Regions from separate parts of the Sphingobacterium sp. PCS056 genome, predicted to be linked through region 2. Evidence: riboswitches for the same ligand, from Rfam matches in the RefSeq annotation. Region 2 holds a riboswitch; each other region holds the start of a gene.

Region 1 (3,667 bases), 470 kb from region 2:
GTATATCATTGATCACTTGTAGTTCACGAGGTACAGCCTGTTCAGCAGTCACAACTAGGATCATAGATATAGCTCTTTACCTTGCTCGATAAATTCTTTAGACATATCCATCATTCCCTGTTCTGCAGAATCGCGTATCTCTTGGGTAATCTTCATCGAACAAAATTTGGGACCGCACATCGAACAGAAGTGTGCCACTTTTGCACCATCAGCAGGTAGTGTTTCATCGTGAAATTCTCGCGCTGTATCGGGATCCAATGAAAGATTAAACTGATCTTCCCAACGGAACTCAAACCTAGCCTTGCTCAAAGCATTATCGCGATATTGTGCACCAGGATGCCCTTTGGCTAGATCCGCAGCATGTGCTGCCAATTTATAGGTAATGACCCCATCTTTCACATCTTTTCGGTTAGGCAATCCAAGATGTTCCTTAGGAGTAACGTAGCAAAGCATGGCACATCCAAACCATCCGATCATAGCCGCGCCAATTGCAGATGTAATGTGATCATAACCCGGAGCAATATCTGTTGTCAATGGACCCAACGTATAAAAAGGTGCTTCATCACAGACTGCAAGCTGTTTGTCCATGTTTTCCTTGATCATGTGCATCGGTACATGACCAGGCCCTTCAATCATAACCTGTACATCATGCTTCCATGCAATTTTAGTTAATTCACCTAAAGTCTCTAATTCAGCAAACTGTGCAGCATCGTTCGCATCGGCAATAGAGCCAGGGCGTAGACCATCACCTAGCGAAAAGGCCACATCGTATTGCTTCATAATCTGACAGATATCTTCAAAGTGCGTATATAAAAAGTTTTCCTTATGATGAAATAAACACCATTTTGCCATGATCGATCCACCACGAGATACAATTCCCGTTACGCGTTTTGCTGTCAGATGAATATATCTCAACAATACTCCTGCATGAATCGTGAAATAGGAAACACCCTGTTCCGCTTGTTCAATTAAGGTGTCTCTAAATATCTCCCAAGTCAGATCTTCTGCTACACCTTTTACTTTTTCCAAAGCTTGATATATCGGTACTGTGCCGATTGGAACGGGCGAATTACGGATGATCCATTCACGTGTTTCATGGATATTTTTACCCGTTGAAAGATCCATTATCGTATCTGCACCCCAGCGACATGCCCATACCGCTTTGTCTACCTCTTCTTCAATACTGGACGTCACTGCACTATTGCCAATATTGGCATTTATTTTCACTAAAAAATTACGTCCGATAATCATCGGTTCACTTTCTGGGTGATTGATATTATTCGGGATGATGGCTCTACCTGCTGCGATTTCTTCACGTACAAATTCCGCTGTGATCAGTTTCTTGGGTGTTCGAGCACCAAAACTATGTCCCGCATGTTGATGTTCCATACCCATTGTCGCCGCTTCTATTTGCTCGATACGTTGGTTTTCACGAATAGCCACATACTCCATTTCTGGAGTGATGATCCCTTTTCTAGCATAATGTAATTGACTAACGTTATGACCTGCTAAAGCTTTTTTAGGTTTATGGCTGTATTCAAAACGAAGTTCATCCAGATCCGTATCTGCCAATCGTTCTTGACCATAATCCGAACTGATCTGGGGTAAAATTTCAACATCTTGTCTATCCAATATCCAACTTTCTCGAGTGCGAGGTAGCCCCTTACGGATATCGATCTTTGCATCATCATCGGTATATGGACCTGATGTATCATAAATGGTAACAGGAGGATTGATTTCTACACCACCTTTGCTCAATTTAGTTGCACTGAGTGTAATTTCACGCATAGCTACCTGAATTGGAAAGAGTTTTCCAGGGATGTAGACTTTTTTCGAATTTGGGAAAGGGGTTTGGGTAATGGTTTGTTCTAACATAATGGTGTATTATAGGTGTAAATGAATTATCCGCCTTGCGTAGCAGAAATGACGAGAATTGAATCTTGATGGCGTAATGGGGTTGTTGCCCAAGCCGTTTTGGGTATGACTTGGTTATTAATGGCAACAGCAATGCCTTTACTTTTTTCTGGAAATTCCAAAAGCATCAAACCTTCCAAAGAGGAGGGAGGCTGTTCAAAAAAACGTGATTGGTGATTGATCGTAAGTTCCATTCCTTTAAAAATTTTTAAATAAAAAACTTTAGGAATGGCCACAGTTATGCAGGTATATGCACAATGAAGACATCTTACTTTTCCCTACGCCAGTATGACCCGGATCAGGTTCTAAGGGTAAAATCTCAGCCTGCAAATCTTGCAGACACCCCTAAAGTTTCCACTAAACTAGAAAAAAAATATGAATAAAAGAAAAGAGGTAGATTTATTTTTGTCTATCCATTGTTTTGTGACACAACAATATACCCGCTCTTGTTATTGGCATATATAATCAGCTATAGTAAGGAGAAGGAATACAAATTGCTATTTGCAATTATAAAATACCGTGTAATTTAATATATTGCAGCAACATAATTGTTTTAGCATCTTTGACCTCACCGCTCGCTACCATCCGCATAGCTTCGGAGATATACAATTCTAATACCTCAATATTTTCTTCTTCATGGTCCAGTCCTCCACCTTCACTGACTTTCATTTCTTTTGCATATTCGGCTATAAAAAAATGCAGAATTTCTGTAACGGATCCAGGAGACATATAAGCTTCAAAAATCTTTCTTACATCTGTAATTTTATAGCCTGTTTCTTCCTCCGTCTCTCTTCTAATACAATCTTCTGCATTATCTTTATCCAGTAAACCTGCGCAAGCTTCAATCATCAGGCCTGTTTCATTTCCATTAATAAATGTTGGAAGCCGAAATTGTCGGGTAAGAATCACTGTTTTCTGCTCTGTGTTGTACAATAAAATAGTTGCGCCGTTTCCTCTGTCATAAGCCTCTCTACTTTGGGTCATCGTTGTACCATCCTTTTTTAAATATTCGTAGGTTATTTTTCTTAGGATGTACCAATTATCGGATAAAATTTTGCTTTCTGTGATCTTGATGTTAGCTATCATAGGCAAGGTTTTTTTAATTCTTTTTTCTCTTAGTATTTGTGCAACTTTTGAATAAGGGATCAGATGCTAAAGGTATATAAATTTATAAACTCGCATCCGTATTTCTTAAGGAAGTGTAAATAAAGTTAAAGGATTTTTTTCTAGGTAGCGTCAATCATGTTTGCAAGAGCGTATAATGATTCAGACGGGGTGATGGTTAGATTCTATATTACTTCAGATATACAACAAAATTTATAGTGATTTTCTACAGGTATTATAGAGATTTATCTATAGAAACCCTATACAAATCCTCTATAATAGCTCTGAATTATATCTATGATATAGTTACTAATTAACAAGGTGCTGTTCATTAATTACGAAGTGTGAATGCAGTGTGCTGGCTTAATAAATTAGAATGAAAAATCCCTAAAAAGTTGTCCTTTGTAGATATATTAATGGGAATCGGATTTATAAATTCTTAACGAAAAACAGGAGTTTAATTTTTAGCAGATGGAGTTCATTACATGCAAAAAGAAATCGGATTTTGGTCAACGATGCTGAATACAGAGGTGTGTATTACATTAGCTTTAGAACAATTGTTTAAAAACAAGAAAGCTCATCTTTTGGATGAGCTTTCTTGTACCTAGGGCGGGAATCGAACCCGCACTTCCTTAACGGAAACAGGATT
Region 2 (3,667 bases):
ATTTTCGTCCAATACCGGTATACCCTTTTCAGTGATGACACAATTTGCTGTAAAATGAGTCAGATGTGGGGCACCGGTAGCATATTTCCAATGACCTTTAATCCGATACCCACCTTGTTCGCGCTCAGCATATCCAGATGCACGACCACTTCCACCAAGGCACACTTGCGAATTCTGAAAGATCTCTTTGCCAATTTTTGGGTCGATAAATCCGACAAACAAATTAGCTCCCGAGCACAAAGTAATGGTCCAAGCTAAACCACCATCGTGATAAGCCAATTCCTCCAACAATTGCATTCCTTCTAACAAAGAAAATTCCAAACCGCCAAGACATTTAGGCACCCATATCTTAAACCATTTCTCAGAGATACTTAAATCCAGTTGTGCTGCAGTCATAGCTTTACAATTAATTGCATGCTGTTGCTGGTCTTTTATAAGATTAATGTGAGTTTGATTCATGATCATATATAAATTCACTTTTGAGGATTCTTTTCCAGTTAAAATAACCAAAGAAAGCCATGACAAATAAAAACAAAGTTAAAGCCGCAAACAAGAACAGATCTTTATGGTACAGCAATGGTATTGCCATAAAATTGCTAATATTTAATAAAATCCAATTCTCGATCTTTCGCTTGGCCAGTAGCCACATTCCCGCCCATGCTGTACAGGACACAAGCGCATCCCACAAAGGAACATCAGAGTCTGTAGCATGCAATAATCCGAAATAAAATACAATAAAACCAATGATACAAATCAATGATACTACGATCCAATCATTTTTTGATGATCGCGTGATGACATGATGATCTGTACGGTTTTGTTGCCAATACATCCAACCATAGATACTCATCAGTAGGTAGTACATATTTAAGGCTATTTCACCATATAATTTCGCGAAAAACAGAACGTAAATTGACATTAATATACCACAAATACCAAAAAGATAATTGATAGATTTATTAGATTTAGCGAACCAAACTTGTAAAACACCAAAGCCAACGGCTAACCATTCAGGCAAAGATGTCGCTTTGATCTGCTGTAAAAAATCGTATAAAATTTGATTTAACTGCATTTAAAATATGTGTAAGATAAAATAATACACACTTATGAAATAGCTATAAATGCAAGATTTTTGAAATTAAATATCCCTACGCCAGCATTATCTGGATCAGGTATATAACAAGAATTGCTCAGGGTATTGAGCAATTCTTGTTATTTGGGTATAATCTCAGCCTGTACCAGTACATTTACTGCAAGCACCCCATAAGTATGGTTAAAAGAAATTAATCTTTAAAATTCTCAAGCTTTAATGCAGTATGTGTGCGCTTTCTAGTCGCTACACAAAGCTCTGCATCATCATTTAATGATTGTCCGTGCGTCGGGATCATTTCTCGCAATTTTTTGCGATATTCATCTGCTTTAGCACGTTCTGGAAAACATCTTTTCAGAAGTTTGATCATGATAGCTACAGAAGTAGAGGCACCTGGTGAGGCACCTAGCAACGCTGCAATAGAACCATCTGCAGAAGAGACAACCTCCGTTCCAAATTCTAGCACACCACCATGTTTAGCATCCTTTTTGATCACTTGTACACGCTGGCCAGCAACTTCTATTTTCCAATCCTCTAATTGCGCTGTTGGCATAAACTGTTTCAAAGCATCTAATTTATCTTTGGGACTTTTCATCACCTCAGATATTAAATATTTTGTAAGATCCATATTGTCACGTCCTACAGATAGCATCGGTTTAATATTTGATAACTTGATCGAAGCAGGTAAATCAAAATAAGAACCTTGTTTTAAAAATTTAGTAGAAAAACCAGCATATGGTCCAAACAACAAAGCCTGTTTACCATCTATATAACGTGTATCAAGGTGTGGCACAGACATAGGAGGAGCACCAATAGAGGCTTTACCATATACTTTCGCATGATGATCTTTGATGACATCTTCATTGACACAGCGTAACCACTGACCACCAACAGGAAATCCTCCATAACCTTTAGATTCAGGAATACCCGATTTCTCTAGCAATAGTAAAGAGTGTCCACCAGCACCTATAAAAACAAATTTAGCGTTGATTGATCTTTTTTCACCAGTTTTTAAATCCTTGACCTCCAATTCCCACGTACCATTGTCATTTCTATCAATGTCACGTACTTCTTGGGTAAGATGCAAGGTAATATTTTCTTTAGCATCCAAATGTTCAACCAAATCACGCGTCAACGCGCCAAAATTTACATCCGTGCCTAATATCATTTTCGTCGCAGCGATTTTATCATCGTCAGGACGACCTTTCATCATTAATGGAATCCATTCATTTAAAACCGCTTTATCCTCCGTATATTCCATGCCCTTGAACAAGTTATTCTCGGATAAAGCATCAAATCTCTTATGAAGGAAATCAATATCTTTTTCACCGAAAACAGCACTCATGTGCGGAACAGATCGAATAAAGTTTTCCGGTTTTTTGATAACTCCTTGATCAACCAAGTAAGTCCAAAATTGTTTAGATACTTCAAATTGTTCCGCAATACTGATTGCTTTATCAATTGAAACTGTACCATCCGCTTGTTGTGGGGTATAATTCAACTCACATAATGCAGAGTGACCAGTTCCTGCATTATTCCATGCATCTGAACTCTCTGCTGCAACAACATCCAAGCGCTCTAAAATCTCTATTTTAATATCTGGACTCAACTCATTAATAAGTGTGCCTAGAGTTGCGCTCATGATACCTGCGCCAATTAAAACGACGTCTACCTCTTTGGTATTTTTTGTTTTTTTACTCATGTCTTCGTGATTGATGCAAATTTAATATAGATTTTTATATTAACGCAATCCTTTTGTCAAAAAACTGTACTTTTTAAAACCACTTATTCAAAAATACCATACTATTATTAAGAATTCCCTAACCTGACTGTTTTAGCCATTTTTATTTAACATGCCCCATTCAAGTTGACAGTATTATTACAACTTAATTTTCGATTATTATTTTGCAAATTCAAAATTAAATTGATATTAAGGTTGCGATTGTAGGATAGTTTTAACATTTTTGCAAGCACCTTATATTACATATAATACATAAGAATGAAATTACTTGAAGGAAAAACTGCTCTAATCACTGGAGCCTCAAAAGGAATAGGAAGAAAAATTGCTGAAGTATTTGTACAACACGGTGCAAAAGTGGCATTCACATATTTATCATCTGTGGAAAAAGGTCAAGCTTTAGAGCAAGAACTTCAAGCTTTTGGAACTACTGTAAAAGGTTACCGCTCAGATGCATCAAAATTTGATGAAGCTGAAAAATTAATCAGTGACATTGTTGCCGATTTTGGTACTATTGATATTGTTGTCAACAATGCCGGTATTACAAAAGACGGGTTGTTAATGCGTATGACTGAAGAAAACTGGGATGATGTGATCAATGTAAATTTAAAATCTGTCTTCAATGTTACTAAAGCAGCATCCAAAATCATGATGAAAAACCGTAAAGGTTCTTTTATTAATATGAGCTCTGTAGTAGGAGTTCAAGGAAATGCAGGTCAAGCAAATTATGCTGCTTCCAAAGCTGGTATTATCGGCTTTTCAAAATCAGTTGCTAAAGAGTTAGGATCACGCAACATCAGATCCAACGTGGTGGCACCAGGATTTATCCGTACCGAAAT
Region 3 (3,667 bases), 1.6 Mb from region 2:
AAAGCTGTTATTAAAAACTTTAGCCTTATCTTTTTCCTCTACTTTTTGTAAATATCTAAAGTACGTCGTCTCCATGCCGAAAGCAAGGAAAGCATTTATCATCGCAGCCCAAGAATACATGTTCGTAAATATTCCATAAGTGGAAGCTTCAAATTTACGAACGAAAATTGGGGTTAAAACAAAATTCAGGAGTCTGGAAACTATGGTACTAAGTCCATAGATCAGGGTTTGTCCAGCAAATTTTTTAAAAACAGACAAGATAATAAGGATTTATTTGGTTGATTTTTTTAACACTTCAAAATTATTAAAGTTCTTCCAACTCCCCTCTTCACAAGTCATTTCTTGTACCTCAGCCCGTTCGGGACCTTCTGCGCAAAAATCTTTCAAGCAATCTAAGGCAAAATCATCCCCTTCAGCTTCAATATATACAGAGCCATCAGCTAAGTTTCTTACAAAACCCTTTATGCCCAATTGATCCGCAACAGCTTTAGTTGACAATCTAAAATAAACCCCCTGTACCTTTCCTTTAATAGAAATATTTACATGTTTCATATTAACAAAAGTACAGAAGATTTTGAGTAATTTACTATACTAATCGCTGTACAGTAACTTTATCTGTAAGTCTAAAGTGTTCCATATTCTTCAACAGAACAAGTCCTGGTTTTTTACCAACCTCAATAGATCCAAATTCGCGATCGATATTTAAAGCCTGCGCTCCATTAATAGTTGCCCACTGAATAGATTGTTGAAAATCCAGATTATCAAAATGTTTGTGCAACACCTTCAATTCATCTAGAATCGATAAAGTATCATTGGAAGCTAAACTATCTGTACCAATTACTATTTTTTGGTTATCATTTACAAAGTTTAGAACTTTTGGCAATTGATCTTCAATATAAAGATTAGCTTTTGGACATAAACACCATACGATATCACGACCCATCCGATCAACAAAATCTAGATCTTTTAAAGAGGTAAAAGTATTGTGCACAAGAATCAATTTATTCGGATGAGGCAAATACGGTAGATAAGATTGAATCGAATTTCTCGCTTGAGCCTTAAACAAGTCAGGATTTTTGCCAATAGTCTTAAAAAAATCGATAAAACCACCCGTTTTATACCGGAATAACTTATTCTCATCATCACTCTCTTGATTGTGAATACTTATAATATTTACATCAGAAACTGCCTTCTTAAATTTTTTAAGAAGAATTTTTGAACATGAATAAGGTGCGTGCGGCGTCAAAGAAGAGTGAGCAGGATCAAATTCATGAATCAGATCTTTCGCTTCTTGCAATTTGCCATCTGCTTCTTCAGGCTCTACACCAAAAATTTCGACAAACGTGTGGTAAAGAATTTTACTCGATTCTTTGATTTTAGAAGTGTTATCCGAATTAACGTGATCCCCAACCGCTACAATTCCATTATTATACATCTCTGCGTCAGCCTCGGCCATAGCCTTATCAATAACTTTCAAAGATGCGCTTCTGCTTGTCATTACTGCAGAGAGAAAAGCTGGTAATCCAGTTTTTTGCGGAATCGTACCCTTCATGTGAGACAATTCTAAATGACAATGCGCATTAATAAATCCAGGAACAATTACTCCTTCAAATTTTTCAATGTGCTGGTCCTTCAATTCAGCTGCTTTACTTTCATAAATTGCTAAAATTTCACCTTCATCATTTACTTTTACCACACCATCTTTGATCGGCAAAGATGTAATTGGTAAAATATAGTTAGCGCTAAAATATTTCATTATCATAAAAACTTAAAAAATCACTTCTGCACTACAGGTTAATGCAAAGTAACTGTGGATACTAACGTTAAAATTCGTGCCAAAATATACTAAATATAATTCTGCGATTCAAAATCAAACCATCATAATATAGCATAAAAATTTACACATGATAAAATTTATAAAAACCTTTTAGCTACATTATGCTATAAAAATTTTAAATAAATTTCAAGTTTAATTAAAATCAATTTATTGCTAAATAATAACCGCAAAGAGCTAAATTATTAAATTTTAGCATATTAGTTCAAGGTAATAAATAAGTTTAATTTCAGCCAATTTATTATCAAAAAATTACATTTTTGGATGACTTTTAAAAAATTTGTAGCTATTTACTGACGTGATGTCAGCGTTTATCGATCAAAATCCAAAATTTACTTATTCAATGGGATTTTGAACGCACAATATGCTAATCCATTTTTTACCATTACCCACCTCATCTGAATAACTATCGAGTACAGAGATCGAACTCCTATTCATTAAGCAAACTTGCCTAATAAATTAATTACAATTTTACTAAAAGATGAAACTGTCTCCTGAAGTATCAACTTAATATAAAGCAATTACATATAATATTTTTAGTCCTAGAAATATTTAATAACTTCGCAACATCAATAGGGGTGCCTTGTTCCAAGAACACGAATAAAGGCTGAGAATATACCCAACAATACCATGTGTATTGTGCACCTGATCCAGATAATGCTGGCGGAGGGAAAAGGTTAGTTAAATATCAATAAAAACTGTTGTAACCCCTTGCAAGAGTTTGTTTAACTCAAAATTCAATTAAAAAATCATGGTTAAAAATTTAATCAGCACAGTAGTATTAGTAGGAATTACACTTTCTGTATCTGCGCAACACCAATTGTCAATCAAAGTAATCGACACTTCAACAAAAAAATCATTGCAGGGTGCTAGCATTATTTTATCAGATCGTGTCAGTAAACATTCGAAATCTGACCAAAACGGCATCGCTAAATTTTCTGATCTATCAACAGGAAAATATGAATTAATGGTTTCCTATTTAGGTTACGGCACAGAAAAAAAGCAAATTAACCTACTAGACAATCAGTCTTTTGAAATTTATCTCGAACCATCCAGAATAAAAACAGAAGAAGTTATTGTCCAAGCCACCCGCGCAAAAAACAATTCCTCCACAACTTATAAAAATCTAAGCAAAGAAGATATCGCAAAAAATAATTTTGGACAAGATATCCCTTATTTGCTCGATCAAACACCTTCTGTCGTAATCGGATCCGATGCAGGTGCCGGCATCGGATATACAAGTATGAAAATAAGAGGCTCTGATAATGCCCGTATCAATGTCACCTTAAATGGAATACCCTTAAATGATGCTGAAAGTATGGGGTCATTCTTCGTCAACCTTCCAGATTTTGCTTCTTCGACAGAGAGTATTCAGATTCAACGAGGTATCGGCACATCCACAAATGGCGCTGGGTCATTTGGAGCATCATTAAATATCCAATCCAATACATTGGAAAAAGATGCCTATGTGGAATTAAATAACTCTTATGGTTCATATAATTCTTGGAAAAACACGTTAAAAATTGGTTCAGGCCTATTAAACAATAAATTTGCATTTAACGTACGCCTTTCTCGTATTCTAAGCGATGGTTATATTGATCGTGCATCTGCTGATCTCAAATCATTTTATGTAGATGGAGGTTATTACAGTGACAAACAAATTTTAAAAGCGATTGTATTCTCAGGAAAGGAAAAAACTTATCAATCTTGGTACGGCACACCAGAACCAAGATTGAATAATGATATAGCCGGAATGCAAGACTACGCCATCAATGATGGTTATACAGAAGCCGAAACACAGAACCTATTAAATTCAGGCCGTACCTATAACAA
Region 4 (3,667 bases), 330 kb from region 2:
ATTTTGCATTTCTCATGCCATTTGAATCCACAATATCAAAACTTCTAAACTGTTTGGTCTGGGCATCAAATACGTTGACCCCACCGTCAGAAGCTATCCATAAATGTCCCGCAACATCCTCATAGATATCCCGAATCCGATTATGGGGAAGTTTATATGGAGCAGCATCCATCCGGTACCAGTAACTTTCGAAATCTTTTTGCCCCAATCCTCTGGTCCGAATCAAACCATTGTCGCCACCAAGCCAATACCATCCCGCACGATCTTTGAATACTTTGTAAAATCGATTCCCATCGCTACTATTGGTAAACTGATAAATGGGAAAATTTTTCTCCTTTTGTTGGTTTGACCATAGGGAGATGCCCAAGTCTGTGCCAACCCACATATTGTTGCTACGATCCCGATAGATACTCCAAATAATATTATTGGCTAAGGAATACGGATTTCGGGAATCATGCTTGGTTCTCAAAAGCGTGTGAACACTAGGCTGATATTCAAAGAGACCATCATCTGTTCCGATCAATAACGTTTGGCCATCTTTTGTCGCCATGGATTTGATCGGATGATTTTGCAGTACCGGTGCTTTAGACAGCTTTTCAGTGTTGTTATCATACCTGTACAGGCCATATTCCGTTCCTATAAATGTTATTTTAGCCGAAGTCAAAGAAAAAATAGAATTGACAAATTGATTACTACCCGATTTATAATCTGGTAAAACCAATTTCTTCACCTCTTTACGAGCAGGATGGAGTTGATACAGCCCCTTGTAAGTACCCACTAAAATTTTATCGGATTGAGTGGATAAAGCATAAATGGCTTGTCCATCCAAATCTTGATACCAAGTTTTTCCGTAATTGGTCAGTTTCTTGGTTTTCGTGTCGTAGCCATATAAACCAGAGATGGAACCGATCCATAGTTGATCACCAACTAACAGGAGCGACCTGACATCTGAAGGGCTACCCGTTGGAAATACTTCGTACCGATCTTCCCGATAATTGTATAAAAAAACACCTTTACCTGTCCCCAAAGCAAGATGAGTACCGTCAAGAACAGCAATACTATAAATGAAGGTCTGATAGGGCAATGCAGCTTCAGTCGGAGCATGAAGGGAATAACCATCGTAACTATATAATCCATTATTACTACCCAACCAAAGGATACCCAGACTATCTTGCGCAAAGCAGTGCACTGTACTCGCTTTTGCTCCAAGCCCTATATTTCTAAAAAATTGAAAATCTAACGATTGCCCAAAAACAGAAGGACCGCAAAGCGAAAGGAATAGCAAGAAAAACAAATAAACTGTCCGCATCATAAACAAGGTATTTACAAACATAATTATTTAAAAGTGTAAATACAATGTGGAACTTTATCGGCACACTTTTTAAGAAATGTACTAAAGAGCCTGTGATGATGAGTTTGGGCGCTTATCCATTAATTCATTTTTTTTCAATACTTTTGTATACGCTTTAGGGGTATTCTGTAAAGAATTGAGAGAGTCCCTTTGAACCTGATCCGGCTAACACCGGCGTAGGGAAAAGCAATCAGTCCATCTACTTATCCGGACTGTTGTTATGGATTTTTCCTAAAGCTTTTATTGTTAAAAATATAAGAATGGAAAAAAAACTCTGGCAACACATCATTCAGGTAAGAAATACCTCGCCTCTTATTCACAATATCACGAACTATGTTGTGATGAATAATACCGCCAATGCACTGTTGGCAGTGGGTGCATCACCGATCATGGCACACGCCAAACCTGAGGTCGAAGCAATGGTAACGCTATCGCATGCACTGGTCATCAACATCGGTACGCTGGACGAGTACTGGAGCGAATCCATGTTCATGGCATCTAAAAAAGCAGATTCAATCCAGAAACCTTGGGTTTTAGATCCTGTAGGTGCAGGTGCGACCTCCTACCGCGATACTGTTTTAAATCAACTGTTGCTTTTTAAGCCTACCGTCATCAGAGGGAATGCTTCTGAAATCATTGCTCTTGCAAAAACAGCAGATGTGGTGACAAAAGGGGTAGATAGTACCGTGATCAGTACCGAGGCTATTGAGGCTGCTCGCAATCTACACGCCAAATCAGGCGCAATCATATGTATTTCAGGTGAAACAGATATCATTATCAGCCACAACACATGTATATACCTAAAGAATGGGAATGCGATGATGACCAAGGTGACCGGATTAGGTTGTACTGCATCGGCCCTGATCGCGGCATTTATTGCTGCGGTTGAAAATAAAACGGAAGCTGTTGCTGCTGCAATGAGTTTACTGAGCATAGCAGGAGAATTAGCCGCAAAAGAAAGTGCTGGCCCCGCAAGTCTGCAGACCCATATTCTGGACAAGCTCTATAACATTACCGAACACGAATTTCTTACCCATTTAAAAATCACCCAATCATGAACCTGCACCCCTCATTTCCTTATCCACTTTATTTAGTGATCTCGGAAAAGGACTGCCGAGGACGTGATTTCCTTTATGTAGCTGAACAGGCAATACGTGGAGGTGTGGATATAATTCAACTGCGTGAAAAAGAGATCACGACTAAAGAGTTTATTTATAAAGCCCTGAAATTGAAAGAGATTACCGATAAATATCATATCCCACTGATCATCAATGATCATGCTGAAGTAGCTGAAAAAATAAGTGCTGCTGGAATCCATGTCGGAAATCGGGATATCGCTCCTGCTGTACTGCGACGTGTACATGCTTTTGAAAGCAAAACAATTGGCTATTCCATAGAATATCTCCATCAATTGGATGATGAAAACACCGCTGTAGCAGATTATTTAGGCGTCAGCCCCATATTTAATACGAAAACAAAAACAGATACCGTAACGGAATGGGGCTTGAACGGATTAGCAATGATCCGTTCTCGTACAGATAAGCCCTTAGTTGCAATCGGAAATGTACGATTGGAAAATGCATCAGCAATCGTTAAAGCGGGTGCCGATTCGTTAGCAGTCGTCTCCGCGATCTGTGGTGCTGACCATCCAGAGCAAGCCGCTTATGCAATTAAAAATGAACTATTAAAATGAAACAATACACCTATCCTTCGGTGCTCACCATTGCTGGTTTTGACGGTAGTGGCGGAGCTGGCATTCAGGCCGACATTAAAACCTTTTCAGCACTGGGCTGCTATGCGACGTCAGTCCTTACTGCTCTGCCGGTGCAAAATACACAAGGAGTCCAAAAAATATATCCCATTCCGATAGCAGCTGTATCCGACCAGATCGCCGCGATCTTAGATGATATTATGCCTGCTGCTATTAAAATAGGCATGGTCCATACCCCCCAACTGGTGGAGACCATCGCGACTTCTTTAAGTCATTATCCAAAGATCCCGATCGTCTTTGATCCTGTCATGGTGGCGACAAGTGGTCATACACTTATTGAGGCAGATACCATCCAAACCATCATGGACAGGCTATTTCCAATAGCCGACATCATCACTCCAAATATGGACGAAGCTGCACTACTGGCTGGCATTGATGTAAAAAATCTGGACGATATGCATCAGGCGGCAAAGATTATTCAGACCCTAGGCTGTAAACATGTTCTTGTTAAAGGAGGACATCAACAAACGGCTACCTTAACCTCATTATTTTTTGAAGAAAATGGCCAGTACACAGCCTTTGAAACGAAAAAATTTGCGACAAAA

What was found. A riboswitch is a leader RNA that binds a small molecule or an ion and turns the genes downstream of it on or off. The one in region 2 is predicted to bind thiamine pyrophosphate.
Region 1: it holds a riboswitch for thiamine pyrophosphate, as region 2 does, so the genes downstream of both, thiS (sulfur carrier protein ThiS) here and pnuC (nicotinamide riboside transporter PnuC) in region 2, are expected to answer to the same signal.
Region 3: it holds a riboswitch for thiamine pyrophosphate, as region 2 does, so the genes downstream of both, MUB18_RS03340 (TonB-dependent receptor) here and pnuC (nicotinamide riboside transporter PnuC) in region 2, are expected to answer to the same signal.
Region 4: it holds a riboswitch for thiamine pyrophosphate, as region 2 does, so the genes downstream of both, thiM (hydroxyethylthiazole kinase) here and pnuC (nicotinamide riboside transporter PnuC) in region 2, are expected to answer to the same signal.

Annotation. Positions count from the first base shown of each region.
Region 1 covers NZ_CP096883.1:4,892,521-4,896,187, reverse strand. Annotated here, with positions in the region: gene MUB18_RS20470 (thiamine phosphate synthase) at 1-64, opposite strand, end outside; gene thiC (phosphomethylpyrimidine synthase ThiC) at 61-1,875, opposite strand; gene thiS (sulfur carrier protein ThiS) at 1,902-2,108, opposite strand; TPP riboswitch at 2,173-2,271, opposite strand; gene nudK (GDP-mannose pyrophosphatase NudK) at 2,422-3,000, opposite strand; gene MUB18_RS21890 (hypothetical protein) at 3,504-3,626, shown strand; tRNA gene MUB18_RS20450 (tRNA-Leu) at 3,620-3,667, opposite strand, start outside.
Region 2 covers NZ_CP096883.1:4,425,327-4,428,993, forward strand. Annotated here, with positions in the region: gene MUB18_RS18510 (acyl-CoA dehydrogenase) at 1-459, opposite strand, end outside; gene pnuC (nicotinamide riboside transporter PnuC) at 440-1,072, opposite strand; TPP riboswitch at 1,129-1,274, opposite strand; gene MUB18_RS18520 (malate:quinone oxidoreductase) at 1,284-2,792, opposite strand; gene fabG (3-oxoacyl-[acyl-carrier-protein] reductase) at 3,090-3,667, shown strand, end outside.
Region 3 covers NZ_CP096883.1:790,508-794,174, forward strand. Annotated here, with positions in the region: gene MUB18_RS03325 (oligosaccharide flippase family protein) at 1-258, opposite strand, end outside; gene MUB18_RS03330 (acylphosphatase) at 271-552, opposite strand; gene MUB18_RS03335 (amidohydrolase family protein) at 587-1,756, opposite strand; TPP riboswitch at 2,399-2,523, shown strand; gene MUB18_RS03340 (TonB-dependent receptor) at 2,586-3,667, shown strand, end outside.
Region 4 covers NZ_CP096883.1:4,759,835-4,763,501, forward strand. Annotated here, with positions in the region: gene MUB18_RS19920 (two-component regulator propeller domain-containing protein) at 1-1,312, opposite strand, end outside; TPP riboswitch at 1,459-1,551, shown strand; gene thiM (hydroxyethylthiazole kinase) at 1,612-2,409, shown strand; gene thiE (thiamine phosphate synthase) at 2,406-3,044, shown strand; gene thiD (bifunctional hydroxymethylpyrimidine kinase/phosphomethylpyrimidine kinase) at 3,041-3,667, shown strand, end outside.